Regions from separate parts of the Peribacillus sp. NPDC060253 genome, predicted to be linked through region 2. Evidence: riboswitches for the same ligand, from Rfam matches in the RefSeq annotation. Region 2 holds a riboswitch; each other region holds the start of a gene.
What was found. A riboswitch is a leader RNA that binds a small molecule or an ion and turns the genes downstream of it on or off. The one in region 2 is predicted to bind thiamine pyrophosphate.
Positions count from the first base shown of each region.

Region 1: it holds a riboswitch for thiamine pyrophosphate, as region 2 does, so the genes downstream of both, tenA (thiaminase II) here and thiC (phosphomethylpyrimidine synthase ThiC) in region 2, are expected to answer to the same signal.
Region 3: it holds a riboswitch for thiamine pyrophosphate, as region 2 does, so the genes downstream of both, ACFWE9_RS10570 (ABC transporter substrate-binding protein) here and thiC (phosphomethylpyrimidine synthase ThiC) in region 2, are expected to answer to the same signal.
Region 4: it holds a riboswitch for thiamine pyrophosphate, as region 2 does, so the genes downstream of both, tenA (thiaminase II) here and thiC (phosphomethylpyrimidine synthase ThiC) in region 2, are expected to answer to the same signal.

Region 1 is NZ_JBHXAS010000015.1:3,592-11,127, forward strand. Features, by position in the region: gene ACFWE9_RS06080 (DUF459 domain-containing protein) at 1-180, opposite strand, end outside; gene ACFWE9_RS06085 (GNAT family N-acetyltransferase) at 405-911, shown strand; gene ACFWE9_RS06090 (aspartyl-phosphate phosphatase Spo0E family protein) at 1,003-1,197, opposite strand; gene ACFWE9_RS06095 (Fur-regulated basic protein FbpA) at 1,451-1,663, opposite strand; SAM riboswitch class I at 1,813-1,917, opposite strand; TPP riboswitch at 2,078-2,182, shown strand; gene tenA (thiaminase II) at 2,280-2,969, shown strand; gene thiW (energy coupling factor transporter S component ThiW) at 2,985-3,506, shown strand; gene thiD (bifunctional hydroxymethylpyrimidine kinase/phosphomethylpyrimidine kinase) at 3,475-4,281, shown strand; gene thiM (hydroxyethylthiazole kinase) at 4,278-5,093, shown strand; gene thiE (thiamine phosphate synthase) at 5,074-5,706, shown strand; gene ACFWE9_RS06125 (MFS transporter) at 5,747-6,952, opposite strand; gene ACFWE9_RS06130 (aldehyde dehydrogenase family protein) at 7,226-7,536, shown strand, end outside.
Region 2 is NZ_JBHXAS010000010.1:15,432-22,967, reverse strand. Features, by position in the region: gene ACFWE9_RS04485 (YdhK family protein) at 1-430, opposite strand, end outside; gene ACFWE9_RS04480 (anti-repressor SinI family protein) at 645-782, opposite strand; gene ACFWE9_RS04475 (hypothetical protein) at 1,306-1,932, opposite strand; gene ACFWE9_RS04470 (hypothetical protein) at 1,998-2,234, opposite strand; gene ACFWE9_RS04465 (arylamine N-acetyltransferase family protein) at 2,468-3,235, opposite strand; gene ACFWE9_RS04460 (carboxymuconolactone decarboxylase family protein) at 3,780-4,145, shown strand; gene ACFWE9_RS04455 (hypothetical protein) at 4,288-4,458, opposite strand; gene thiC (phosphomethylpyrimidine synthase ThiC) at 4,481-6,262, opposite strand; TPP riboswitch at 6,398-6,513, opposite strand; gene ACFWE9_RS04445 (HAD family hydrolase) at 6,629-7,417, opposite strand.
Region 3 is NZ_JBHXAS010000030.1:35,838-43,373, reverse strand. Features, by position in the region: gene mbcS (acyl-CoA synthetase MbcS) at 1-643, shown strand, start outside; gene ACFWE9_RS10585 (amidohydrolase) at 798-2,399, shown strand; gene rarD (EamA family transporter RarD) at 2,480-3,409, shown strand; gene ACFWE9_RS10575 (protein-glutamine gamma-glutamyltransferase) at 3,503-4,330, opposite strand; TPP riboswitch at 4,634-4,743, shown strand; gene ACFWE9_RS10570 (ABC transporter substrate-binding protein) at 4,874-5,878, shown strand; gene ACFWE9_RS10565 (thiamine-binding protein) at 5,890-6,174, shown strand; gene ACFWE9_RS10560 (ABC transporter permease) at 6,171-6,953, shown strand; gene ACFWE9_RS10555 (ABC transporter ATP-binding protein) at 6,937-7,536, shown strand, end outside.
Region 4 is NZ_JBHXAS010000033.1:30,350-37,885, forward strand. Features, by position in the region: gene ACFWE9_RS11275 (ABC transporter ATP-binding protein) at 1-797, opposite strand, end outside; gene ACFWE9_RS11280 (ECF transporter S component) at 810-1,394, opposite strand; gene tenA (thiaminase II) at 1,409-2,092, opposite strand; TPP riboswitch at 2,222-2,349, opposite strand; gene ACFWE9_RS11290 (hypothetical protein) at 2,524-2,655, shown strand; gene ACFWE9_RS11295 (MFS transporter) at 2,657-4,018, opposite strand; gene ACFWE9_RS11300 (2-keto-4-pentenoate hydratase) at 4,045-4,818, opposite strand; gene dmpG (4-hydroxy-2-oxovalerate aldolase) at 4,815-5,834, opposite strand; gene ACFWE9_RS11310 (acetaldehyde dehydrogenase (acetylating)) at 5,869-6,753, opposite strand; gene ACFWE9_RS11315 (2-keto-4-pentenoate hydratase) at 6,772-7,536, opposite strand, start outside.

The sequences.
Region 1 (7,536 bases), on a different contig from region 2:
ATTCAATTCATCCTCCAGACCCTCTACATAGCCTTCCCCATCCTTATCACCTTTTCCATAGGTTAATGAATCTCCAAAAGCCATCACCCTTTGCACATCCTTCGACTCGGAAGCTTGAAATTTATATGCAACAAAACAAATACCTAGTACAATAATTAATAAACCTGCCATTTTCTTCATTTGTGTTTCTCCTTTGCATATTCACTATGAAGTATTTCATTTTTTAAATACCCAAAAATCTGCATTATTAACAATAAAAAAAATTGTCAGATAAAGAGTAAAAAGTGTATGATAATATAAAACTTTCAATGGATTAGGTTTCGCTCACCTTTCCTTCATAATTTGTGAGATGATGACTCTTTATTCCGGATATTGAAAATATATGATAGATAGGAGTTTAAATGATGGACGAGTACATAGAGTTTAGGGAAGCAGAACGGTCGGATTTACCAAAAATTGTAGAAATATATAATTCCACAATTGCTTCAAGAATGGTTACTGCAGATACGGAACCTGTTTCCGTACAATCGAGGATTGAATGGTTTGAGAATCATAACTCAGAAAGTCGACCGCTGTATATCATTACTATAGAAGGAAAAACTGCAGGATGGATGAGCTTTCAATCTTTCTATGGTCGGCCCGCCTATAATTCTACGGCAGAGATCAGCATTTATATTGATGATTATTTCCGGGGAAAAGGAATTGGACGAACTTCGATTCAAAAGGCAATAGAAGTGAGCCCAAAATTAGGGGTGAAGACTCTTTTAGGTTTCATATTTGCTCACAATATACCGAGCCTGAAGCTTTTTTCAAAATTTGGTTTTGAAAAATGGGCAAACTTACCACAAGTTGCCGAGCTGGATGGCATTGAACGGGACTTGGTCATTCTTGGTAAACGTATCGATATTTAAATATAATTATTTAAAAGCTATTGCCTTCAGCAGTAGTTTTTTTAGTTTAAACGCAGGAGTCTATTATGAAGCTTAACCCCAAACGGCGGGTTTAAAAATGCTTATAAACATTCTGAAGCGCGAAATATTCAGATTCTCTTTTCTTGGCTAATGCATTTAACAGGGTATCCAGTTCTTGACTTGCTTGAATAGTTAGAAAACTGGTAAATCCATAAATTGCTGCCAATTTAATCATTTCCTGTCTCTTCTCTTCTATTCTTTCAACAGTTACCTTTCGACAATGCATTCTATACACACCTCCCATTAATTCAATTTTTTTACACTTATCACTATAATGAAACTTATAGTTAAAATCAACCATTTTTAGGAATTTAAATGTGTTATTTTGTATGTTAAATGTGACAAAAAGCCTACTTTTTTCTTAATATATGTATTTTTTGTGACATCCCTCTATATAGACATAAATAAAAAAGCATTCACCCCTTGTTACACTGCGAATGCTTTCAAATATCCCTTATCCCAAGATAATCTATCGTTTACTATGTCATCCATTCCGAAGGTGTCTCGTTATTAGGTCTATTTATAACAATTTTATATTCATCTTCCAGTACTTTTAACGGGGCATCATAAAGGTGCCTTTCATCAGAGGTTTTGTATACTCCATTTGCCAATAACGCTTCTATCAGCAATGTCTTCCTCTGTTCGATCCTCTTAATTAATTCTGCCATGTAAATGGCTCCTTTCTTATTCATCTTAGAGCCTGCTTCAAATTGAGCTAAAATGTAACAGATTTCATTATCACCAAATTATATATACCTTTTCTATTATGTCACTAAACGTTATTTCACAAAAATAAAAGCCCCTTCTAATTCAAGAAGAGGCTGCAGTGTCCGTACGGCTCTTCTTATCTTCCAAGCGTTAGCTTGTTGGATGTAGCACAGTTCCCAAAATGGGTCTGCTGCCGAGGTTTCGTTGGGCCAAGTCCCTCCACCTCTCTGGATAAGAATTATTTATATATAATTGATGTAGACATGATTTTATCCCAATTATCAACAAAAGTCAATTGCCCTGTTTTCCCTTATTTCAAGGCGATATATGGTTTCTTCATGCAAATTCGGGTTGCATTTTCTTCGCTTTCTGATATGATGTCAGTAATTACATACAATTCACACCACTAGGGGAGTCTTTTTTAAGACTGAGATGGAAATTGTTCCGGACCCTTTGAACCTGAACCGGCTCATACCGGCGGAGGGAAGTGGATGATATCGTCCGTACACTGACTTTATCCATCTACCCCGTTCCGTTATTCAGGAGCGGGTTTTTTTATTGGATTAAAGCAAAGGGGACCATTCTAAAGGAGGATGAACAATGGAGAATACTAAATTAGGAACCTTCAGTGATAGACTTCACGAACGTGCAAAAGGAATTTGGAAAAGGAACCATTCACATCCTTTTGTCCAGGCAATTGGCAACGGCACTCTTCCTGAAAAGAAATTTGCCTATTACTTGAAGCAGGACTATATCTATCTCATGGATTATTCCAAGCTCTTTGCCTTAGGTGTCATTAAAGCTCATAATGTCGAAACCATGGCAAAGTTTGCGAGTATCTTGAATGAAACCCTTCAAGTGGAAATGGACATCCATCGACAATATGCTTTGGAATTCGGTATCAGTTCAAAGGAATTAGAAAATACAGAACCAACTCCAACCACGCTAGCCTATACAGGTTACATGCTAAATGCCGCGCAGCATGGGACTTTGGCAGACCTGATCGCCTGTCTCCTACCATGTGCTTGGGATTATTATGAAATCGGTTTGAAATTAAAAGCACAAAATGGTGAAGCATTGGATAATAATCGTTATGCCGATTGGATTAAATCCTATTCATCTCCTGAATTCGGTGAAGCACACAAGTGGCTGATTGCTTTGTTGGAAGAATTAATCGAAGGCATGCCTGAAAATGAACTTCTTAGATTAGAAAAGCACTTTTTGGTGACTTCCCGCTATGAATATTTATTTTGGGAAATGGTTCAAAACGAGCAGGATTGGCCACTGTAGGTCGTTAACATGATGATGAATCCAATCAAGAAAATGACGCTGACCGCCATGATCACGGCCATCACGACTCTAAGCAGTTCCTTTATATACATCCCTGCCGGATTTGCAAAAATCTTTCCTATTCAGCATCTCGCAAATGTCATGACAGCCGTTTTATTGGGACCTGCTTATGCTGTAACACAAGCTTTTTTAGTTTCCATCATTAGAAACATATCTGGTACCGGTTCAATTTTCGCCTTTCCGGGCAGCATGATCGGTGCACTTTTGGCTGCCGTTCTATATCGAAAAACTCAAAGCTTAAAATTCGCTTGTTTAGGGGAAGTGATAGGAACTGGGATTCTTGGGTCCCTAGCTTGCTATCCACTGGCGGTTCTCATTTTGGGAGATAAAGCAGCCCTTTTTGGGTTTTTGCCAGCTTTTATGCTTAGTTCTTTTGCGGGTGCCATTTTAGCTTTCATATTACTAAAAATACTATTCAAAAATAATTATATGAAGGGGTTTTTTTATGAAAACAGCATTAACCATCGCAGGCTCTGACTCAGGGGGCGGTGCCGGAATACAAGCAGATTTAAAAACATTTTCTGCACATGGGGTTTTTGGCATGTCTGTCATTACAGCCGTAACGGCACAAAACACAATGGAAGTGCGTTCAGTTCAGGCTATCGAAACCGCTATCATCACAGATCAAATCGCAGCTATTTTTGAAGATATTCATGTAGATGCAGTAAAAATAGGCATGCTAGGCTCAAAAGAAATTGTGGAAACAGTCACTGCTTCTCTTAAAACCTTCTTACCTGACATCGTTATCCTTGATCCTGTCATGATTTCCAAAAGCGGCCATCATTTGCTCGACGAAAAGGCTGTCACTGCTCTAAAAACCGAATTGCTTCCAATTGCAACACTTGTAACCCCTAATGTACCTGAAGCTGAAGTTCTTACTGGCTTGTCGATTCGAACGAAGCAAGATTTTTACAAGGCATGCATGTCCATACAAGAACTAGGGCCTAAAGCCGTTTTACTTAAAGGAGGCCATGCAGCAGGTAATCCAAACGATCTTTTTTATAATGGGACGGACTTCCACTGGATCGAGGGAGAACGCATTCATACAAAAAACACACATGGAACAGGTTGTACCCTATCTTCCGCCATTACATCCAACCTGGCAAATGGACTATCAATGGAAGAGTCGATTGAACAGGCCAAAACCTACATTTCTGAAGCGATACGTAATAGCTTTTCAATCGGTAAGGGTCATGGACCTGTCCACCATTTTCATTCGTTTTCAAAAAAAGAAAGGAGTGACTTAATATGAAGGTTTCAGCAGCTGACTTGTTCGGGAAGGTAAGAGCAAGAAAACCACTCATTCACCAAATCACCAACTTCGTTACGGTCAACGACTGTGCAAACGCCACGCTTGCCATCGGTGGTTCACCTGTAATGACATCCAGTCCTAGAGAAGTGGAGGAAATGGTCAATTTAGCAGATGCATTGGTCCTGAATTTCGGTACGATAGATGATAAAGCCTTGGAGGCAATGGAGATAGCCGGTAAGGCGGCAAATGCCAAAAATATCCCGGTTATTTTGGACCCGGTAGGAGTTGGTGCCACCTCCTATCGTACAGAGAAAGTCGCAGAGCTCCTGAAGAAGGTTACCTTCCAAATCATCCGCGGAAATGCTAGTGAAATCCTTCGATTGATGGGTGGGGATATCGTTACACGCGGAGTGGATTCAGGGGAACTTCAGATTAGCAATGCAGAGCTGGCTGCATGCGCTGCAAATAAACTAAATAGTGTTATCGTAGTCAGCGGAGCAATGGATGCTGTCAGCGATGGGAAAAATACGTCTATTATCCATAACGGGAATCTACTTTTAACTAATGTTACAGGTACGGGATGCATGGCCACTGCTCTTATAGGCACCTTTTCCGGAGTTACGGACGATTTCTATTCTGCAGCAGTTGCAGGGATCTCGACCATGAGCATTTCAGGGGAACTAGCTGCTGCAAAGCTTCAAAAAGATGAAGGAACTGGAACGTTTCGTGTGCGATTAATCGATGCAATATCGAGAATGGATAAGGAAATTTGGCTGAATGAGGTGAAAATAAATGAAGAAGTCCCAAATTGATTTAAGCCTATATTTAGTTACAGAGGAATCGATCTCCATAGAAAATTTGACCAAAATCATAGCAGAATCGGTTTCAGGAGGAGTCTCGATCGTACAACTTCGAGAGAAAAACAATTCCTCCCTCTCCTTTTATAAAAAAGCTGCTGCATTAAAACAGTTACTGAACGAAATGTCCATTCCCCTTATCATTAATGACCGGGTGGATATAGCACTTGCTGTTGGAGCGGACGGAATTCATATTGGGCAAGATGACCTTCCACTTCCTGTCGTCAAACAAATGGTTCCTGACCATATGATTATCGGTGTCTCAGTCTCCACCCTGGAAGAAGCTCAGAGAGCCGAACGAAATGGAGCGGACTATATCGGGGTTGGTTCCGTTTTCCCTACAAAGACGAAGCAAGATGCAACCCTTATGGAAATTGGGGATTTGGAGGAAATTTGCCGCAGCGTTTCAATTCCTGCCGTAGCCATCGGAGGTATTACGGCTGATAATATTTCCTTACTTTCTGATAGAGGGCTAGCGGGTACCGCAGTCGTTTCAGCCATCATGAATGCAGATAATCCGAAGAATGCCTCGGAATTCCTTTTAGAAATAATTAAAGACTTTAAGTAACAAAAGGGAGGGGACTGAATTTCAGTCCCCTCCCTTTTGTTTATGTCAAAACAGTATTCTTAGTTTCTTTCCCAAAAGCAACGGCAGCAGCCCCCACTAGAATAGCAATTGTAAATACAGTGAAAATGGTTGAAATCGAGGTGCCTGCAGCAACTAAATACCCGACAAGCAATGGCCCCAGGACACCGCCAATCCTGCCTATACCGGCAGCTAAACCAGCGCCTGTACCACGAACTGCGGTTGGATACTGCTCAGGAGTATACGCATAAAGCGCCCCCCATGCCCCTAAGTTGAAGAAGGATAGGAACATTCCCGATACGATCAGTGGTACTAACCCATCTGCTGAACCAAAGAAAAAAGCACTGATGGCCGTACCAATCAAATATGTGATCAAAACGAATTTACGTCCCATCTTCTCTATCAGCCATGCAGCTGAAAAATAGCCTGGTAACTGTGCAAGCGTCATGATCAAAACATATTCAAAGCTTTGAATCATACTGAACCCTTTTAGGACCATGACACTTGGCAGCCATAAAAACATCCCGTAATATGAAAAGACCACGCAAAACCATAGAATCCACAAGACGAGGGTTTGGCGAGAATATTCCTTTTTCCAGACACTTTTCATATTATTCAATACAGTAGGTCTCTGTTTTTTTTCAAGTTCCGTATATTTAGGTGAATCTGGTAGTTTCAAGCGCAGGTACAACGCGTATAAAGCGGGAACGGCGCTTAATATCAATGCAATCCGCCAGCCATAAGCTGGAATGACGAAAAAGGAAATGAGCGCTGCCAATATCCAGCCAACTGCCCAAAAACTTTCAAGAAGGACGACGACTCTCCCCCTTTTACTTGCTTCAACACTTTCAGAGACCAATGTCGAGGCAACCGGTAGTTCTCCCCCTAGTCCCATTCCAATCAAAAATCGCAAAATCAAAAACAAACTGAGTGTACTGACTGCTGCAGACAGGCCACTCGCGATTGAAAACAATAATAATGTAATGATAAAGACATTCTTCCGTCCGACCCTGTCAGCCATCGCTCCAAAGACAACAGCTCCAACAGCCATCCCAATGGAGTTAATGCTCCCAATCCAGCCAACCTGCTCGCTGGTTAAGCTCCATTCCTGTTTCAAAGCAACAATAATGAAAGAAAGCATGCCGACATCTAGTGCATCGAACATCCATCCAAGACCCGCAACACCAAGTAATTTACGCTGCGATATCGTTTTAGCGTTATTTCCCATATGATCCTCCTGAAACTTTTAGACCTTCTAGTTATTTTATCCTTATTCATTTTAACTATTAACTTTCATTTTTGCTATAGTATTTACACATGTCAAGACAAAAAACTTCACCTTTTTTAAATGGTGAATGAATCAGTTTGAAATATTATGTCGAATAATAAAGATTGAATATTCCTTTTTTTTCATTTATTATAAAAGTTGGCATAAATCATAGCGTTATCAATAAGTCATCATGTTTTGCCCAAGATAATTATTATATTCAGGAGGGTACTTATGACAAATCTAACGTTAGAAGTAAGTGGAAAGCTGCAAAAATTTTTAACAGGACCAAAGAAACTTTTTATTAATGGTCAGTTTGTAGAAAGTGCTTCAAAAAAGACCTTCTCCACACCAAATCCTGCTACAGGACAAAAACTTGCCGATGTATATGAAGCAGATAAAGAAGATATTGACTTAGCCGTTAAAGCCGCACGCAAAGCATTCGATGAAGGCCCTTGGTCAAGAATGAGCGCAGCTACCCGCAGTAGGCTAATGTACAAACTAGCAGATTTAATGGAAGAAAATAAAACTGAACTCGCTCAATT
Region 2 (7,536 bases):
CATCATTCATCCCTTTCATATGTGAGGCATTTACTATAACCTCCGCTCCAGGCTCAAACGTTTTCTCACCTGCATCTTTAATCTCTTCGTGAATGATCCATTTATGATTTCCCACTTTTTCTCCGCCAGTCGTTGGCGTATACGAAATAGCATATGCAGTCGTATCAAAGGCACCCACTATCGTTGCTTTCGCTCCCTTCATACTTTCCATATGACCTGATTCGATAATCACATGACTTCCAACTTCATAGGTTGGGTTTTCTGCAGCTTTTAAGCCGCTAGGAACATCCCCTGAGATAGAATGGTCCATGTCCATTTCATGATGTTCCTTTTCTTCTTTATCATCGGTGTTGGAACATGCGCCGAGGACCAAAAGCAGGGCAGCTAATAATGAGAAAATCATCGGGATTTTGGTTCTTTTTTTCATCATCGATAAAACCTCCTTTAACATTTACATCCATCCTACCAATTAATTATGCAGAAATTGTGGAGGACATTCGTGGTCAAAGAACTGGAGCAGATAGTGTTCATCCCACATGTACGATGACATCAGCTATTACTGGGTATGAAAAAAAGACGAACTTTTCTACATAGAAAAAATCGTCTTTCTTCTCGTTATACCTAATCGAGATGGTCAACAAATGCTACCCGTTATCGCTATTCGACTTTTCTTCCAGAAACTTTTTGAACTCCTCTTTCGTAACATCCGATTTCATTGCCAATGTTACTAATTCAAGCCATTCGTCAGGAAGGTTTCCATCAAAGCCCCTTTTTATTTTCAAGTCATCATTCTCCTTCATAGACATTTTTATCCCAATACTTAATTTATCGGCATCCTAAGGAGGAGAGGAGTGTTTTTACTACATTACATTTAAATATAAGATCTCAATGCTTGATTGATAATCAGGGGATTCTCCCATTCTTCCATAGTAAAAACCAGTAAATTATTTGATAAAAAGTGCAAGGTGTGAATGCTATGCTAACGAAAGTGATTTGGCTGGGTAAAAAGAGATGGTTAATTGATAGAGGTTATTTGAAAGTGTCATTTCATGAATTGCCTAAAAAGAAGGACTTGACTTCTTACATCTGGATTCCATAATCACCAACCAGTTTCTACGTAGGAAGTCATGACCAATCCCCTCTTCTTCGCAAATGAATTCTACAATTCTATGATAAATAGCAAAAAAATAGCAAAAAATCGGTAAGGTCCCTCCCAAAAGGGGGGATTTTTCATTATGTGATTGAAATAGTGGCTTGTTGGATTCAACTCGTACCGAAAATAGTTTTTGCTACTGCTATTAACATCTATTCAGAGGCTTGTGATTGTTCGATTTTACGTATGATATGCGAAAGGTTCTTTGAAGAATGTTCTTTATAATCCCTGCCTATGGACTTGAATAACCCCTTCGCTATCCCCCTTAATAATTCTTTGGTATGCACATCCGAAATGATGGACTTATATGGGAGACTAGATTCAGCTTGTGCCCCACCGATCTTATTAGCAGTTTCCTTAATAAAGTCGATGATTGTAATTTCATGAAGGTTTCCTCCAATAATGGCTTTATAGATAACTTGTTTTCTCCAAATTTTTAAATCGATCCTCTGTTTAGTGTAATCGAAGAGCTCTTCAGGCAGTTCTGCACGACCATCGCTGCTAAATCGAATGGAATCTTTTACTGGGTACAATTTCGGATTAGGATTGATTTTCTTTATCAAGGAATGATCTATGGTGACTTTTTCCCTCTTTATTCGCGTATTTTTCGTTTCACCTAAAATGAGTTTTAACTGCCCGGCAATTATATTATTGAATTCTTCCAATTCAAAGTATTCAACAAGCATAATACTATATTCCAAAATTGTGATGGCTTCATCGAATTTTCGTTTAGTACCATCATTAGATCTGGTAAAAACCAACCTATTCTTCCTTTCCATGACCTTCCCCCCTTTTCATTCATATCTAATATGCAAATAAGGAAAAAACACCCTAATGGATGTTTTTATTTATTAGGTCTAAACTTGATTGGATCCATATTACGATTATCCTTGTCTCCCGTATATTCAATACTAATTACATTAGCTAAGTTGATATGTTTGCCACCTGCTTGCAGCCATGTTGCATTTTGAATTAATTGCAATTTCAGGATACTATCGGCTTCATGCGAATATTGTTCATTCGTCTCTAATTCTTCTGTTTCACCATTCACATAAAAAAATTTATATTTTGCATTACTCATTTTCATCAGCCTCTTTTCAACTCCTTAATTCGACAAGGATTGACCATATTCCTGCTTTCACAAAATCAGATTGCCTTTTTTCGATTTGATTAATGACGTAAATCCCATCATTCAAATCAATAGGTGCCTTTTTAGGTCATCAAGCTGATAAAAAAGCATATCACCTAATCGATACACTACAACATGCCACCATTAAAAGACCGTCAAGGATCTTCGACAGTCTTTGTTGGCTCTTATCTATCAAAATATTGTTTCATTAACTCTTTGAATCGTGTGCCATCTATTTCTTCTTTCGTCATTTTCCCATTTTCCCACTGTGTAAAGGATGTATCGGTTAAAGTGATATTCCCGCTGTTTGTCAGACGTGTGATTAATGGATGTTTGTTAAAAGGCGATTGGGGATTTTCCCTGATGATCGTTTGAATCTCATTCAGTTCCACAACATTCCCTACATGTATGGAAGAATCAAATGCATATCCCATTTTCCAATCGAGATCTTTATGTTTCAGTTTTAATTCAAGGATATGATCCCCATGGTCGGTAACTTCTCTTTTTATCCTGAATTCACCATTTCGAGAAATGACAACTTCTCCGTTTAACGGAACCGGTTTTAAAGGTAGATTCCCCCCAAAGCCCGTATCGACCAAATAGGTTTGGCCCTCATGATTCAAAAGAATGGCGACATGGGTCCTGCCTATTGTCATCCATCCTTGATTGTAGATGACACCCCTGACCATGGAAACATCAAAGTCGTTTTCCATCAAGAAAAAATAAAGGGCCGTATTCAATTCATAACATAATCCCCCCTCATTTCTCACGAGGACTTTGTTCATGACATTCTCTTTGTTGATATCACTTAGATGAGATGCCATGATGGATAGGTTTTCAAAAGGAATGGTTCTCGCTGTCTTATCAAGAATTTCATCTAATTTATCAAATGTCAGTTTTTCATGTCCAGTGATTCCTATTCTTTTCCTGAATAATGCATTCAAATCATTCATCACGATTCCCCCCTTAAGCCAGACACAGATGATGAGTATCTTAACTTTGTTTATCTTTATTATACTTTGCAAATTTCATTCTTCAATCATCAGCCGTTACCATTACCGCCATACAGATAAGGGGGTATATCACACTGTTTTATCTTCCCTAATCATTCTAAGGCAGCCTCTCCCATTCATGCACGAAGCAACTTCTGAATCATTCATTTACCTGTAAGATGATTTTACCTAAGTTTTTATTGGCTTCCATCTGTTCATGCGCCCTTTTTTTTTTTCAAAAGGGAAGACTCGATCGACTTCTTAAAGACACAAGCGGAGAATGGCGAAATATTAATGTGATGCAGGCGATGTAATCGCCCTTTTACTTATTTGCATACTTTTCCATCAATGATTTAAAGCCACCCGCCCTCGGGAATCACTTGGCCCATTGCAGGAATAGTTCAATGATTACTTTGGTAAACTCCTCTGTTTCTGTTTAATCATACATTATTTAGCTCATACTAATGTTTGATAAAAAAAAATTTAGGACGGAGCTGAATGTAAAATGGAATTTGAAGCTAAGAATTCTACTGAAAATGCTCTTTACGATTATAAAGCTGGGCTTGGTGTCTTTACGGAAAAAATGCCCGATCTCGCTGAGAAATTCAACGCGTTTACGGAAGAGTGCTTTAAAGAGGGTCAATTAACCCAGAAAGAAAAACAGCTTATCGCCCTCGGAATCAGCTTATATTCTCAAGATGAATACTGCATTATCTACCATACTAAAGGATGTCTTGACCAAGGCTGTTCAGAACAGGAAATCCTTGAAGCCATTGGAGTGACCGCAGCATTTGGCGGAGGAGCAACCATGAGTCAGGCCGTAACTCTCGTTCAGGAATGCATCCAGGAAATAAACCAGATGAAACAATAATGTAAGGGATAGGACAGTTTGTCCTATCCCTCTTTATTTGTTCGAAGCCGAAATCAAATGCCATATGTGGAAAAATTACAAACAATCACTTCATCATGGTGACTGGTATCCAATATGACAAACAAAGCAGATTAAGGAATCACTACCATTGCAGGCTTTCGATTAAGTGACACTTTGTGCATTCTTGACTATAATCGGTTTTTACAAATTCATGATTACAATTTTCCCGAAAGATGTATAGCTCTTTTTTCAGCTGATCTAATTGGTTTTCCAACTGTTCCATTTCATCTTTTATCTGGATTACCCGATTCATCGAATTCTCCCTTTCGTCCAAATCATTGATAGATTTTTCCGTCCGTTTTCCTGAATTCATTCGCTTTTTCTTTAAGTCCTTCATCGATTACAGACTCAAAACCGAGACCCTTTTCTTTTGCCAAATCACGGATATCCTGAGAGATTCTCATACTGCAGAATTTAGGTCCGCACATGGAACAGAAATGAGCTGTTTTGGCACCTTCAGCCGGTAAGGTTTCATCGTGATATTCAACCGCCCGTTCAGGATCGAGAGAAAGATTGAATTGATCTCTCCAACGAAACTCGAATCTTGCCTTCGAAAGGGCATCGTCTCGTTTTTGTGCATGCGGATGGCCTTTTGCAAGATCAGCTGCGTGTGCAGCAATCTTATAGGTAATGACCCCTACTCGAACATCCTCTTTATTCGGAAGTCCAAGATGCTCTTTCGGTGTCACATAACAGAGCATCGCCGTACCAAACCAACCAATCATCGCAGCACCGATTGCAGATGTAATATGATCATAGCCAGGAGCTATATCCGTTGTCAAAGGCCCAAGGGTATAGAACGGGGCTTCTTGACAGACTTCCAGCTGCTTATCCATGTTTTCCTTAATCAAATGCATCGGCACGTGACCGGGTCCCTCCACCATGACTTGAACATCATGTTTCCAAGCAATCTTCGTCAGTTCCCCTAGTGTTTCCAATTCTGCAAATTGCGCCTCATCGTTTGCATCTGCAATCGATCCAGGACGAAGGCCATCTCCTAATGAGAAAGAAACATCATATGCCTTCATGATTTCACAAATCTCTTCAAAATGAGTATAAAGGAAGCTTTCTTGGTGGTGGGCCAAACACCATTGAGCCATGATCGATCCCCCTCGGGAAACGATTCCCGTAACCCGCTTTGCCGTTAATGGGATATATCGCAAAAGCACTCCAGCGTGTATGGTGAAGTAATCGACACCTTGCTCGGCCTGCTCGATTAAAGTATCTCGAAAAACTTCCCAATTTAAATCTTCCGCAACTCCATTCACTTTTTCCAATGCTTGATATATAGGAACAGTCCCAACTGGCACAGGAGAATTCCTGATAATCCATTCACGTGTTGTGTGAATATTCTTGCCGGTGGAGAGGTCCATTATGTTGTCGGCTCCCCAACGTGTAGCCCAAGTCATTTTCTCCACTTCATCTTCGATCGATGAACTAACGGCTGAATTTCCAATATTCGCATTTATTTTAACGTGAAAATTACGCCCGATGATCATAGGCTCACTTTCGGGATGGTTAATATTTGCTGGAATGATTGCCCGCCCGCTGGCTACCTCTTCTCTTACAAACTCAGGGGCAACATTTTCCCTGATTGAAATGAACTCCATTTCAGGGGTAATGATTCCTTTACGTGCATAATGGAGCTGGGTTACATTGTGTCCTTTCATTGCACGCAAAGGTTTTCTTTTCAATCCCGGAAAAATATCGGCATTGGATTGTGGCTCCACTTTTCTATAACCGTTATCTTCGGGTTTAATTTCACGTCCTTCATACTCTTCAATATCTTCACGTTCCAGGATCCAGTTGCGTCTAATCGGATCAAGGCCTTTCTGAATATCAATCGGATATTCGGAATCCGTATAGGAACCGCTTGTATCATAAACTCGTAAAGGCGGATTCTCCTCTTCACCGAATGCCCCTGTAGTCGGACTTAACTTAATTTCACGCATAGGTACTTTAATATCAGGTCTAGATCCCTCTACGTACACTTTTTTACTCCCTGCAAAACTGGACATAATTGAAACGTTCATGTCATTTACTGAATTACTCATCATGATTTCATTTCTCCTTTTTAAGTTCATTTAAAAAGGACAAAATCCAATCCATTTCGCACGAAAAAGCCGGATCTCATAATTAAGACCCGGCTAACGTTAGTATGACTACAGAAATGACCAAATGAAATGTCATTGTTAAGTAGATTCTAACTTCCCCACGCTGGTATGAACCAGATCAGGTCCTGAGGGTTAAGAAGCTTTACGCGCTTCTCTCTCAGCCCAACTTATATTGGACACCCCTAGTCTGCATAATTTAATTAATTACAGGGTAACTATATATCACCCTGTTGATTCTGTAAATAATTGCAAAGGCCTATATATTTTAATGAATCCCTCCAAAATTTGTTACTTGGAGGAGACCCATCATTATTTTTCCAGACCTTCAAGGATGGGGAAAAGCTCCTCCAAATGCTTGATTTCATAGGTTGGAAGCACTTCATTCCGTTCCTTATCATGTCGATTTATCCAAACCGACTTTATGCCCACTCGTGATGCCCCAAGGATATCGGTCATTAAATTATCGCCGACCATCAATACTTCATCCTTATCCAGCTCCATGATCTCCAAAGCGTGCTCAAAGATGGAAGCATCCGGTTTACCGCGTCCAAATGCACCTGAAATCACGATTTGGTCGAAATAAGGAACCAGTTCAGGCGTAATTTCAAGTTTAGTATTTTGTAGTTCAGGCGAACCATTCGTCAGCAAAAGCAATTTGTACTTTCCTTTTAATTCATCCAGAACACGGAATGATTCTTCATAGATAAATGGCTTTTTGCGCCTCTCTGCAGGGAAACGTTCTGCCAGTTCAAGCCCAAATTCCGGGTCATCGATCCCTAATGCCTTCAAACCTCTCGTCCACGCCTCTTTCCGATAAGCCGGTGCAATCCCGGCCATCTTCCGGAATTCATCATGATCATCTTGAAAATTTCCCCATAGTCCTTCAAATGGGTTGATTCCGATCATTTGAGTAAATGCATATGTATCGTAAGAAGAGTAAAGCTCACGCGCTTCCTTCCGAACCGCTTCTTCAAACTCATCAACATTTAAACCATATTTTTCACCAGCCACTTCACATGTGGCTACAAAAGCCTCTTTCACACTTTTCTGATCCCAAAGCAATGTATCATCTAAGTCAAAAAAAACTGCCTTCACCAAAATGCACACCCTCTTCCCCTATTATTGATTTCGTTAAAAATTACACTATTACAATAATAAACCACAACCATCGGAAAAAGAATAACTATTCGGAAAATGACTATATCTTTCTTAAGATC
Region 3 (7,536 bases), on a different contig from region 2:
AGTCCGCGATGGATATGGACAAACCGAAAATACCCTTTTGGTAGGTGTCACAAAAGGCATGGCAATTAAGCTGGGCTCCATGGGCAAACCGACTCCAGGCAACCATGTTGAAATCATTGATGATTCCGGCAATCCTTGCTCTCCTGGTGTAGTGGGGGACATTGCCGTGCACGTCGATACGCCTGCTCTCTTTAAAGAATACTTTAAAGATCCCGAGCGGACATCGAAGCAATTCCGCGGTGATTATTATGTCACCGGCGATCAGGCGAAAAAGGATGAAGATGGTTATTTCTGGTTTGAAGGTCGTTCTGATGATATCATCATCAGCTCAGGGTATACCATTGGACCGTTTGAAGTGGAAGATGCACTCGTTAAGCATCCATATGTGAAAGAGTGTGCCGTTATAGCCAGCCCTGATGAAATAAGGGGGAATGTGGTTAAGGCGTATGTTGTCTTAATGGATGATATCGATCCATCAAGCCAGGACTTGATCAAGACCCTCCAATTGCACGTAAAAGAATTGACGGCTCCATATAAATATCCAAGGAAAATAGAATTTTTAGAAGAGCTTCCCAAAACAACATCCGGTAAAATCAAACGGGTGGATTTACGGAAAAGGGAAGAAGCACTCCTTAACAATTGATCGAAAGCATTACCGTCAGCCCCCAAGGCTGGCGTTTTTTTATATAACAAGGGGCTTGCATAAAAGCATAAATATGTGAATTCGTGATATGAGATGGTACACTTACTGCATATCTGTACAGTAACAATCATTTAATAAGGAGTGTAAAGCCAGAATGGGAACGTTATGGTTCAATGGGTCGATTTATACGATGATTAAAGAAAACGATCGAGTGGAGGCAGTCTTCACTGAAAAGGGGGTAATTGTCGATACCGGCAGCCCTGACTATTTAAAAAATGAATATGCAGGCAATATTTCCAGGGAAATCGACTTAAAAGGACAAACGATGCTGCCTGGGTTAGTGGATAGTCACCTCCATTTGGTCGGGCATGGTGAACGATTGCTTCGTCTAGACCTCTCTTTGATGGATAGCAGGGAGTCCATATTGAGTTCCTTGAAAGAAAGATGCGCAATGACACCGGCTGGAAAGTGGATTGTCGCTGAGGGTTGGAATGAAAACGAATGGCCTAGTCCTGAATTGATATTGCGTGATGAGCTTGATGCGATATCGACAGAGCATCCCATCGTATTGAAAAGAATATGCCGTCATGCCTTGGTGGTTAATTCTTGCGCCCTTAAAGAAGCTAATATTAAAGAGGATACGAAAGAACCGCCAGGCGGGGTTATCTGCCGTTATCCTGATGGAAGGTTAAATGGTTTATTTAAGGAGAACCAGGCGCAGAACCTTATTTTAGACAGCCTACCCGGCATTGACCAGGAGTATATCGAAAACGCGCTTACAGAGGCGATACAGGACGCCTATAAGGTAGGATTGACTGGCGGGCATACAGAAGACCTCCATTATTACAATGGCTTCATGCCGACTTATCAGGCGTTTAAATCTGTCATCGAGGACCGGAATATGGTCTTTCGCGCCAATTTACTCGTCCATCATGGAGCGTTTGAAGAGATGCTGGCAGCAGGCGGTCGTTATCAAGAAGGTACGCGATATATCAAATTCGACAGCATGAAGATATTTACTGACGGCTCCTTAGGAGGCCATACAGCCCTGTTGAGCGAACCATATGTAGATCAAAAAGATACGAATGGCGTGGCGATATTCACCGAAATGGAACTTCAGGAATGGGTGCAAAAAGCAAGGCAGGTTGGAATGCCGATTGCTGTCCATGCCATTGGTGATCTTGCTTTTGAATATGTCTTGAATGCAATGGAAGCTCTCCCTCCAAAAGAGGGACTGAGGGATCGGCTCATCCATGCACAAATTGTCCGGCCGGAACTGTTGGAGCGCGCGGCAAAACTACCAGTCATCTTTGATATCCAACCAGGTTTCGTACCTTCCGATTTTCCGTGGGTGGAAGAAAAGGTTCCGGCAAATCTATTGGAATCCTCCTACGCCTGGAAAACATATTTGAATATGGGAATTATTTGTGCGGGAGGATCAGATGCTCCGATTGAGCCGTTAAATCCAATTTTGGGCATTCATGCTGCCGTCACAAGGACGAAAATCAACAGTGAGGATGGCCATGTATATGGCTTGGATGAAAGACTTTCCGTATATGAGGCATTCGCACTTTATACAAAAGGGAGTGCCGCAGCAATAGGTCAAGAAAAACGTCGTGGTCAGATCATTAAAGGGCATGATGCGGATTTTACCATTTTTGATCTTGATGTCTTTGCAGTTGAGCCAGATGATCTGCTAAAAGCTGAGGCGGTCATGACAATCATTGATGACAGAATCGTGTATGATAAAAAATAACAATTGCAAAAAAAGAAATGGGTATGCAAAATAGTTAGATGGATTTCGATAAAGGAATGTAATTAGAAAGAAGGCAGGTTATGAAAGTGGATGAACAAAAAGAAGGGGCAATTTATGCCGCCCTTTCTTATATGATGTGGGGAGTTGTTCCGATTTACTGGAAGTTTCTTCAGGGAGTCGGTGCAACAGAGATTTTAGCGCAGAGGGTATTATGGTCTTTCGTCTTCATGCTGGTTTTATTGATGTTCATGAAAAAATGGCAATCCTTCGTGGATTATGTCAAAAACATATTGGGAAATCCCAAACTCTTTGCGGCATTACTTACGGCTTCGCTGCTCGTTACAGCCAATTGGGGAGTGTTCATCTGGGCCGTTAATTCAGGACGAATCCTTGACACGAGCCTAGGTTATTATATCAATCCGCTAGTCAGTGTATTATTGGGAGTGATTGTCTTAAAAGAAAAATTGAGCGGAGCCCAGATCTTGTCGTTCCTGCTTGCGGGGATCGGAGTCTTGATCCTTGGCATTCATTTCGGCACCATTCCTTGGGTCTCTCTCGTCTTGGCCATGACCTTTGGATTATATGGTTTGGCAAAAAAAATGATCAAGGCCGAATCAGCGATAGGGCTGACGCTCGAAACGATGATGGTAACGCCTCTTGCCCTGGGTTACCTCATATATTTGATGACGCAATCAGACATGCAATTCTTTACGGCGGGAAGCACAGGCTTGCTGTTGGTCGGCGGTGGGATTGTCACGGCTTTACCTCTTTTATATTTTGCGAAGGGGGCGGAGAAAATCCCGCTATCGATGCTTGGCATTTTTCAGTATATCGCTCCGACCTTATCCTTATTTATCGGTGTATTTGTTTATCATGAGAGCTTTACCAAAGCACATCTTTTAGCCTTTTTGTTCATATGGTCAGCCTTGGCCGTTTATACGCTATCCATTACAAAATGGGGGCAGGCAAGTGCCCGCAGGTTTAAAGGTAAAAGGAATATTGGTGCGTGAATAAGAAAAAATGCTTGGCGGATCTATCCGCCAAGCAATTTTTTTATGACGAAATTCAAAGAAAACGGGTTTACATTACGTAAACTGCCAGGGTCATGAAAGGTAAAGCGTTTGACCTATTTCAGATACAATCAAATCGGAGAGGCTACTGGGACTGTGCACGGGGGTTACTCGGGGGATATTGGTTTGGAATGGACGATAGTAGGAACTATCCAAGCTAATAATATGCTGGGTCAGGAATGCTGATATGCTGGCATTCGGCTTTCTATTGCCATTTAATTCATCGATGATTCCCTGTGAATTGGTAATCCCAATCCCGTGGCCATAAAATTGGTTTTGTCCTAATAATATGGCATTTTCCCCTTGCCATTCAGGAGTGTCCTCATCGTGATCCGGGTTTTTGAAGTAAAGATTATCCCCCGGTAAATAATCTCTTCCTTTATGGACAAGCAGAGCCATATTCTTTGGAGGGTGCCAGTCATATAGAAATAGGTCTTTAAAAAGATAGTCAAAATCCCTCGGACCGATTAAATCCAAAATCGCCTTTAAAAAAGTGACGACTATTGCTGTACCGCATTCGAAAGCGTATAGCCTTCCATTCAAGAAGATGTCTACAATTGCAACATGTGGAGGAACCCTTGGCAGAAGGGTGAAGGTGCCATTCTTTGAAAGGTGCCAATATTGTTTATTGGATAGCGATTCCTCAAGTGTTGAAAATTCTGCATGACTATTTTCTAACGAAATGGCCGCCTCTATGACTCGAAGCCTCAGTTGTATCTCGAATTCAAGCTCACCCAAGCTCGCATATTCATAAACGTTTGGATACCCCGCCAGCAAATGGAGAATTTCCAGCGATTTAGCGGATTGTATGACTGGTTGGATTTGACTGACATCTAATACTTTGTTATTAATCTTTATCATGATCATATCCACCTTTTGCTTATTAAGTTAAGGATTTATAAAACCAGTACACTGAATTGTCTACAGGTAATGCTCATTATATGAATACCTGCACGGAAATGACTATTTGAAACGTGCCATGCACCGTTACAAATGAATGATAATCGACTTGATCCATACATGTATAAGGATATCTACATTTTTTAAGATGCGTTGCTGGATTTCCCAAACTGCTAGGAAACCTTTCCAATTAGTGAGAAGAAGCAAATTAGTATTCCCTTTTCGGTCTGAATTGATATAATGAGAGAGAAAAGTTCATATGTGCGAGAAATGTAGGGGGGCCAGTATTGCTGGCTGAGATTGCGTCCTTTAGATGCTGACTCTTTGAACCTGATCTGGATGATGCCAGCGGAGGAAACATACATATTATTACTGTCTTTCTGTTTTTGTATGTTAACGTCCGAATTCATCTTCGGGCGTTTTTTGTTTTTTATTTGAATAGAACCTGGCGTCCGTTATAGTTCCGGCATATCGATCTTATATAATGTGTAGGAGGGTAAAGTCTTGAGAAAATTTTTGCCACTGGTAACTTCGTTGTTCCTTTTAGCTGGATGTGGTGCAGGCGGAACGAATGAAAAAGAAGAAGCATCTAAAAATGAAAACCATAAAGAATTAAAAAAAGTATCGGTCGTGCTGGATTGGACACCGAATACAAACCATACAGGATTGTATGTAGCAAAGGAAAAAGGATATTTTAAAGAACAAGGTCTGGATGTGGAAATTATCATGCCTGGTGAAGCTGGTGCTGATAAGCTCGTTGCTTCAGGGAAATCTGAATTTGGCGTGGGCTACCAGGAGGGAATCACGCAGGCTCGTGTGCAGGGCGTGCCAATTGTTTCGCTAGCTGCCGTCATCCAGCATAATACCTCAGGTTTCGCTTCCCCTGAGTCAAAAAACATTAAAACTCCCAAGGATTTTGAAGGGAAAACGTATGGTGGCTGGGGTTCTCCAGTTGAAAAGGCCATTCTTGATTCACTCATGAAAAAAGATAATGCGGATGTAAATAAAGTGGATATAGTGAACACAGGGGACACAGATTTTTTCACTTCAGTTAAAAGGGATATAGATTTCGCCTGGATTTATTATGGGTGGACAGGTATCGAGGCCGAGTTGAGAAATGAAAAGCTGAATATGGTTTACTTAACCGAATACTCTGATAAGCTTGATTACTATACGCCTGTTTTGACCACAAATGAAAAGCTGATTAAAGAAGATCCTGAAACCGTTAAAGCATTTGTTCATGCAGCTTCGAAAGGGTACCAGTTTGCGATTAAGAATCCCGATGATGCAGCAGACATGTTAATTAAGGCTGCACCGGATCTTGATGCTAAACTAGTGAAGAAAAGCCAAGAGTGGCTTGCAACCAAGTATCAGGATGATGCTCCGCGTTGGGGTGAACAAAAGCTTGAAATTTGGAAGAATTACAGTGATTGGATGGCTGAAAATAAGCTTCTCGAAGGTGATTTCGATCCTGAAAAGGCATTTACCAATGAATTTTTACCAAAATAGGAGGAAAAAAAATGGCCAATTCATTAATTAGTATACAAATTATCCCTAAAGGGGAAAATGTCATCCCTATGGTCGATGAAGCAATCAAGATCATTGATGAATCAGGTGTCAAATATGAGGTTCACCCGCTTGAAACAACAATGGAGGGTGAGCTTTCCGAACTTTTCGCCGTGATAGAAAAAATGAATGTAAGAATGATTGAAATAGGATCGCCGAATGTCATTTCCCAAGTGAAAATATTATATCAGCCGAGCGGAATTACCATGGATACGTTAACGGAGAAATATCGGGCATGATCGGAAGGATAATTTGGAAGAAGGGGGCTCCCTTCTTTCTTTTATTATTGTTGCTGATAGTATGGGAATCAGTGACAGTCTTATTAAAAGTTGAAGAATGGCTGCTTCCTGCTCCATCAGCCATTTTGACTGAAGGAATTGAATCGTTTCACAATCTTTCGGGACATCTGATATCAACTACTGAGCTTGCGTTAACCGGTTTTTTTATAGGAAGCTGCATCGGCTTATTAATTGCGGCAATCTTACACCTGTTTCCTGGTGTAAAAGAGGCGGTTTATCCCCTGCTCATACTATCACAAAATATTCCAATCATTGTTCTGGCACCGCTTTTAGTGATCTGGTTTGGTTTTGGAATGCTGCCAAAGCTAATTGTGATTTCTCTCGTGTGTTTTTTTCCAGTTGCCGTTGCTTCATTAGACGGGTTTCGCCAGACACCATATGAACTTAAGCATTATTTCAAGATGATGGGGGCGGGGAGAAACCAGTTATTTTGGAAGCTGGAGCTTCCTCATTCGATTCCGTTCATTTTCTCAGGATTGAAAATTTCGGCAACATATAGTGTAATGGGTGCGGTTATTTCGGAATGGCTTGGAGCTAAATCGGGGATCGGCGTTTATATGACGCTAGCTTCCTCTGCATTCAGGACAGATCGGGTGTTTGTTTCCATTTTCCTCATTATGGGAATGAGCCTTCTCTTTTTTGGAATCATTAACTTACTGGAGAAATACTTTGTTTCATGGAAGAGAAAGGAGGGTGAAAAGGATGAAGCTGGAAATTAAAGATGTCTCCTATTCTTTCGATGGTAAACAAAATATTTTAGAGAATATACATTTCCATGTAGGTGATGGGGAGTTTGTCACGATCCTTGGACCATCCGGTAGCGGTAAAAGTACATTGTTCCACTTGATCGGGGGCATTTTGAAGCCGAATCAGGGCATCATTTCGCTTGATAGTAAAAAAATAAATGGCTTAAAAGGCCATATAAGCTATATGCCCCAACAGCCTTCCCTTTTACCTTGGAGAACGGTATTGGAAAATGTCTTGCTTGGAAGTGAATTGGCTGGCATTAGAGACAAAGAGATGGCAAAAGCCCTTTTGGTGAAAGCGGGATTGGAAGAGTATGAGAAAGCATATCCGCATGAATTATCTGGAGGCATGAAGCAAAGAGCCGCATTTATTCGAAGTATCTTAAGTCCACAGGAATTGATGTGTCTGGATGAACCTTTTTCTGCATTGGATGAACTGACAAGATTGCAAATGCAAAAATGGCTGATGTCTGTTTGGGAAGAAAATCGGAGATCGGTGCTTTTTGTTACTCATAGCATTGATGAAGCGGTTTTCCTTTCCGATAGAATATATGTG
Region 4 (7,536 bases), on a different contig from region 2:
AAACCTTGGACTTGCATAAGGGGGACACCGTCACTGGATTGGTGTTCGCGAATCGGTTTATTGTCGTGTATATATTCATCCCAAACACCAGGGAACCAAATTCCGTGTTCCTTCATTTCATTTTTATATAGGGAAAGGATGGTATCTTTTGGACCATCAGCTATGATTTGACCGTCATCATTAAAAAGCACGATTCTATCAATGAATTCTAAAACATGGTCAATTTTATGTTCCACGATAATAACGGTCTTGTCTCGTCCAATTCCCTTCAACAAGTCCCAAATTTCTTTTGTTCCTTCCGGATCAAGCATAGCGGTTGGTTCATCCAAAAATATCACTTCTGGTTCAAGTGCCAATACCGAAGCAATCGCCAGACGCTGTTTCATGCCGCCTGATAATGTATCAATACTTGTATGAATAGTCTTTAGGTTCAATCCAACTTGACGGAGATGATGTTGGATCCTCTCTTTCATTTCTTGCTTAGGAACGGAAAGATTCTCAAGGACGAAAGCAATTTCCTCATCGGCAAATGGCATGCAAAACTGACTATCAGGGTCTTGAAAAACATATCCCCATGAAGTAGGGCACTTCAATTCTTCAGCTTTCATCGGGACTTCGATGGAATTTGGTATCAATCCACTTAACACTTGTAAAAGTGTGGACTTACCACATCCTGATGGTCCCAACAAAAGAACCTTTTCACCCCTATCAAACGAGACGGATAGGTCCTTGAATAGCAAAGACTCATCTCCGGGAAATTTCATTCTTAACTTTTCTACATGAACGATTCGTTCCATGGTCATCAACCTCTACTTTTGGTCCAGTTCTGCATAATCCTTACTGGAAACCGGACGTACAAGATTAGTTACTCCTGTTGCTTCCAGGACTTTAACTAGATAGTAAGCAGTCACTCCGGCAAAGAAAATGGAGCCTATGAACCTCGCAATCATGAATAACGATAGATTCCAAAGAGAGAGCGCACCTATTTCCCCATATGCAAAATCCATGAGGACTGATCCCAGGCAGGATGCTATCGCCGCTAATACAGCGACCGACATATTGAACTTTTTATATCTGACCGCCATGAAAACTAGTTCCGCGAACAATCCTTGTACAACTCCATATAAGAGTACGGTTAGCCCCCATGGTGAACCTAGAAAGAATTCTCCGGAAGCTGCAGCAATCTCCGCCAGTAGCGCCACACCCGGTTTCCTCAAAACTAAAAAGGCAACGGGTCCAGCTATAAACCACATCCCATAAATAAGTTGATCTACATGTAATCCTAATGGTTTAACGGAATAATAAAGTGAACCCCAAACGATATAGACTATTCCAAATGCCACGGCAATCACGATCGTGACTAATATATCCGTTAATTTCAACCCTTTTTTCATTGTTTCAATCTCCTTTATACCTCTAATGTTTCCTTATGCACCGGCCATGTCTCTAGACAATAAGCCATTTCCCAAAATGAGTATTCATATTGGCTGCTAAGAATAAAATGCTCCTTCATTCTTTCCCTATCTACATCTGTTACTTTTTCAGCAATCTCATCAAGCCTTGCAATTTGTTCTTCGACCAAAGAGCGGAACCACTCTCCTCCGTAAGCCGCTATCCATTCTTGATATATCGGCTCTTCCGGTTTACACTCTTTCAGCTTTTCGCCGATTTCATAATACAGCCAATAACATGGCAAGATAGCTGAAATAACATCCCCTAAATGACCAGAATATGCCGCACGATACATATGGGAAGTGTAAGCATAAGCAGTTGGTGCAGGTTTGAACTTTTCCCTTTCTTCTTTTGTGATCCCTAATCTCTCAGAAAAATTTTCATGAAGCTTCAACTCCGCTTCATATGTTCCTTGTGCATGGCCGGCAAGCCTGCTTGTTGTATGTAAATCTGTAGCCTTGACTGCTCCTAAAGCTTGAACTCTGGCAAAATGTGATAAGTAATAGGCATCTTGCTTGACATAAAAACGAAAACACTCTATGGGCAATGTGCCATCGCCTATTCCTGCAACAAATGGATGGTTAAAACTTGCTTCCCAAATATGATCAACTTCCTGGCGGATTTCCTCTGAAAACTTCATCTTCATTACCTCCAATTTTTATTTTTTCAATGAATGATACGGGAAAATACCTCCTCTTTTTTGACAAATAAAAAACCACTTTCTTTGACGTAAAGAAAGTGGTTGTACTTGAAATAATACAGAAACGTATTGTTCCAGACCCCACTTCCCTACGCTGGTATAAACCAGATCAGGTTCTAAGGGTCTTAAAGTCATACTTTAATCTCAGCTTCTCAGGTAAAATAGCTTTTACCAATAAAGCACCCCTAGTGGTACAAATTGTATATATAATTCATTTGCCTTTATATTAACACGATAAATCCAATTGTCAAACGGATTAGAAAAGTTTTCAAGCATTGATGTAGATTAATACTTTATAGGATTAATAGCCTTTCAAGCTTGTATCCCCCTCTAACCATGCGCTCTATGCTGGTTGGATTGATAAAAAAAGGTTGAGAAGTTTATTTCGTTATTTACTCGTAAATTCCGTTGATTTACTCGTGAGTTTGCGTGTTTTACTCGTGAGTTCCGTTGATTTACTCGTGAGTTTGCGTGTTTTACTCGTGAATTCCGTTATCTATTAATTTATGCATTTGTTGTTGCTTTTAGTTTTATATTTTCCTCAATCTGTGTTTTATCATAGCTGCCATACTTCTCTTTCACAACCAGTAACGCTAAGGCCGCCATTATGCTCGGAACTGTGAAGGCCATAAATGCATTTTGTGGCGAATAGTTTGCAGCCAGCAATAAACCTATTAATGTAGGGGCAACAATCGCTCCAATTCTACCAAACGCCAAGGCCCACCCTATCCCGGTGGTCCTTATCTCACGTGGATAATACTCGGAAATATACGTATTGGCCAAATTCATCGTACCCACTGTACAGGCACCTCCAAAAGCGATTAAAATATATAATGCCACTGCATTTGAGGTTAATCCTAATATTACAAAGCAGACCGTACCAATGGCACAGAGGGATACAAGTACTCTTCTATGACCCATTTTCCCAACTAAGTACCCTCCAATTATCGATCCGCCAATTTGCCCTATCCCCGATATAAGATTGAAAGATAAACTGGATGTAAGGCCGTATCCGGACTGCTGCATGATTTTCGGTAACCATGTATTGAGTCCGTATACCATAAGTAAACAATTAAAGGCAGCTACCCAAAACGCAAATGTACTAAGAGTACGCTTATCTTCAAAGAGTTTCTTGACTGGAAAGCCTTTTGCCCTTTCTTGGACCTTGGCAAACTCATAGTCGTCCGAGTCTTTATAGTCGCCCTCTGGATCAATGCGATTCAAAATTCCGGCAAGTTTTGCCCCTTGTTTTCGAATAACATAATAGGAAAGCGATTCAGGAAATTGCTTCATGAAGAATGGCAGTGCCAGTAAGGGAAGCGCCCCAATCCAATATAATACCCTCCAACTCATTTGTTCCATCACATACATTCCAATTAAAGAAGCAAGAATGCTTCCAATTGAATAACCACAGTACATTGTAGTTACAATGAGCACCTTATACTTTTTGGGTGAGTATTCCGCCATTAAGGAGATAACGTTTGGCATTAATCCTCCCATTCCCAAGGCTGCTATAAATCGCATGATCGAGAAAAAGGCAGGATTTGGGGCGAAACTTGAAAGTAATGTAAAAATGCTGAATATACATATGCTAATGGCAAGCACTTTTTTTCTCCCTATTTTATCCGCCAGGGGTGCAAATATGAGGGCTCCTACCATCATTCCGAACAATGAATAACTTGCTATTCCGCCAGCTTCGACTGGCGTCAAGCTCCATTCCTCCATCATCAAAGGTAAACCTACTCCGTACATGGCTATATCAAATCCATCGAAGGTAATTGCGAACAAACACCACATAAAGACCATTAATTGAAAACGGCCAAATTTACTATTCCCCACCACTTCCGAAGCATTAACTTCACGCAATTATTTCCCTCCTCTTTGCGAATTTTTCACGATATCACTTGTAATGTCAGTTTCCCCAGTTCACCGTAATCTGCTATAATTTCATCGTTTGCCTGTATGGAAACGGCATCTGTAATCCCACCTACTAAAACAATCATTCCAGCCTGAATGGAAAGTCCTTCACGACTAATCATTTTTACAAGTTCGACAATGGAATGAATCGGATGATCGAGTACAGCTTCCCCACGACCCCTCTTTTGTATTTCACCATTTTGATAAAGCGTAACTTCTGCTTGAGCCCAGTCCGTGTGATATGGTGAATAAGCTTGATTGCTAAGCAGAATTTTGGCTGAAGATGCGTTATCCGCTACTACATCTGTAAGTGTAAAGGAAAAATTTTTATAACGGCTGTCAATAACCTCTAAAGCAAGAAATACACATTCTACAGCCGGCCAGACATCTTTCGCCGTTATATTTGCACCTTTCAATTCTTCTTTAAACAAAAAAGCAAATTCGGGTTCCACTCTCGGATGAATGAATTCCCCAACTTTTAAGACTGGTTTAGATAGTTCCATGGCAGATGTCAACCTGCCATAGATCGCTTCCTCCACTCCTACTTGCTGTTGTTTGGCTTTGCTCGTCAAGCCCATCTTCCACCCGATGAATTTGTTATCACCGGTGATCGTCTCATTTATGCTCAGCTTCTGAATTTCATAGGCTTGATTTACTGTGAGTTCAGGATTGGATAATGTAAGCTTATCCATTTCACGGCCATTTTTTTGCGATTCGGCTACCCTTTTTGCTAGTTGAACTAGTTTCATCTCATAGTCCCTTCTTTCTGCATTGCCATTTGCTTTGCTACTTCAATAATCGTATCTTCCTGTCCGCCAACGACTTTTTGCCGACCAAGCTCCATCAAAATATCCCGAGCGTCCACTCCATACTTTTTCGACGCTTTATTTGCATGCAATAAAAAGCTGGAGTAAACGCCACTATAGCCCATGATTAAACTCGAGTCTGTTATTTCCTGGGGCTTGGGCATGATTGTATCTCCAACCTCCTCCGAAAGATCAAGCATTTTATATAAGTCAATATCAGTACGGATACCCAGCCTATCCAGCACGGCAACAAGCACTTCCGTCTGGGTATTACCAGCTCCTGCACCGAGACAGCGGATGCTGCCATCAATTCGATTCGCCCCCTCTTCAATTGCTACAAGTGAATTTGCCACAGCGAGCGATAAGTTATTGTGAGCATGAAAACCGATATCGATATTCAGGTTTGTTTTTAATAAATTGATCCGCGTCTTCACATCTTGGGGCAAAAAAGATCCTGCTGAATCAACAACGTATACAGCATCGGCTCCATAGGATTCCATTAAGTAGGCTTGCTCAAGAAGTTTTTCTGGTGATGCCATGTGAGACATCATTAAAAACCCGATTGCTTCCATCCCGAGATGTTTCGCAGCTTCCAGATGTTGCTTTGATACATCCGCTTCAGTAACATGTGTTGCGATGCGCGCCATTTTGGCGCCTACATCAGCTGCTTCTCTTAAATGATCAATTGTCCCTATACCAGGAATTAAAAGCACTGAAATAGCGGATTCGCCGGCCACCTCAACAGCCGCTTCAACTAATTCAATATCATTCACTTTTGAGAAACCATATTGCAAGGATGATCCGCCTAGGCCATCTCCATGGGACACTTCAATATAAGGGACACCTGCAGCACTAAGTTTCCCTGTCAGGTTCTTTACTTGTTCGATCGTATATTGATGTGCCACTACATGACTCCCATCCCGCAAAGCCACTTCCGTTACTAATACATCTCTATCCAAATGAACCCCACCTTTACCACTTCAATTTTCTTTTTCAAACATAACTTTTGAAATGGTTTTTCGCCATTTCTTCCCCTACTTTTACAGCTGAAGCCGTCATTATATCCAAATTACCTGCATAAACGGGAAGATAATCTCCCAACCCTCTCACTTCCAGAAATACTGTTATTTGTTTCCCATCAATTATCGGCTCTGTCTTCAGACGGTATCCAGGCACATATTCAGAAACTTTTTCCACCATCTTATAAATGGATGTTATTACCGCTTTCTCATCAAAAGAATCTGACTGAAGCAGACAGTGAATGGTATCCCTCATTATGAGTGGCGGTTCGGCAGGATTTAGCAGAATGATAGCCTTTCCCTTTTTAGCTCCACCCACCTGCTCTAGGGCCCTTGCAGTCGTTTGTGTGAACTCATCAATATTAGCCCGAGTTCCGGGACCGGCACTCCTGCTTGAAATTGTCGCGATTATTTCGGCATATTCGACCTGGGACACTTGACTGATCGCATGAACAATTGGGATTGTCGCCTGACCGCCGCATGTAATCATATTAACTTCCATTTCATTCAGATTTTTCTGTAAATTAACAGAAGGAACAACAAAGGGTCCGATCGCGGCCGGTGTCAAATCTATGACCTTTTTATTCAGCTTTTTCAGGGCTTCATAGTGAATCATCACGTGAGCCTTCGCGGATGTGGCATCATACAAAATGTCTGCAAGCTCCGGATGTTCCAAAAATCCATCCATGCCATTTGCAATGATATGATGTCCGTGCGATCTAGCCCTCATCAAACCCTCTGAATCCTTATCGATACCAATCATTACCGACATTTCGAGAACATCCGATCGATGAATTTTCATCATTAAGTCCGTCCCGATATTCCCTGATCCAATAATGCCTACTTTTAGTTTTTTCATGGCAGTTGGGCTCCTTTCTCACTTAAAATAAACCGATACCTTCCCTAACTTTTCTCCAAAGTCAGCAGAAAAATGGTCACCAGCTTTCGCTTCGATTGCGGCGGATAGTGCACCGGATAAGATGACTTCACCAGCATTCAATGAACCATTAAACCCATGAAGTTTATTGGCAAGCCAGGCTACACATGCTGCTGGATTTCCCAGTACTGCCTCACCTGTTCCTTGGTTCATGAAATCCCCATTTTTATATAGGCTCATTTGGACGGAAGGGAGGTCGATATCACTTAATTGAATTTTGCGATTTCCCAGTATATATAAACCGGATGAGGCATTATCCGCCACAGTGTCCGGAAGTTTAATCTTCCAGTCCATCACCCGGCTATCAACCACTTCGATCGAAGCAACCACATAATCCGTGGCATCGATTACATCATCAACTGTAATATTGGGACCATGCAGATCCTTCTTTAAAATAAAAGCTACTTCTGCCTCCACTTTCGGTTGAATCAATCGGGAACTGGAAATGCGGCCATCATTCTCCACCTTCATCCCATCCAGTAAATGTCCGTAATCTGGTTCATTGACTCCCAGAACTTCCTGCATAGCCTTTGAAGTCAAGCCTATTTTCTTTCCCGATACTTCCAGACCGGACTGGATTTTCCTTCGAATCGTTTCAAGCTGAATTTGGTAGGCATCCTCCACGTCCAAATCTGGAATTTCACTGGTGGGGGCCAATATTCCGATTCCTGTTTTTTCCGCTTTCAAAAACCTAGCAGACCATTC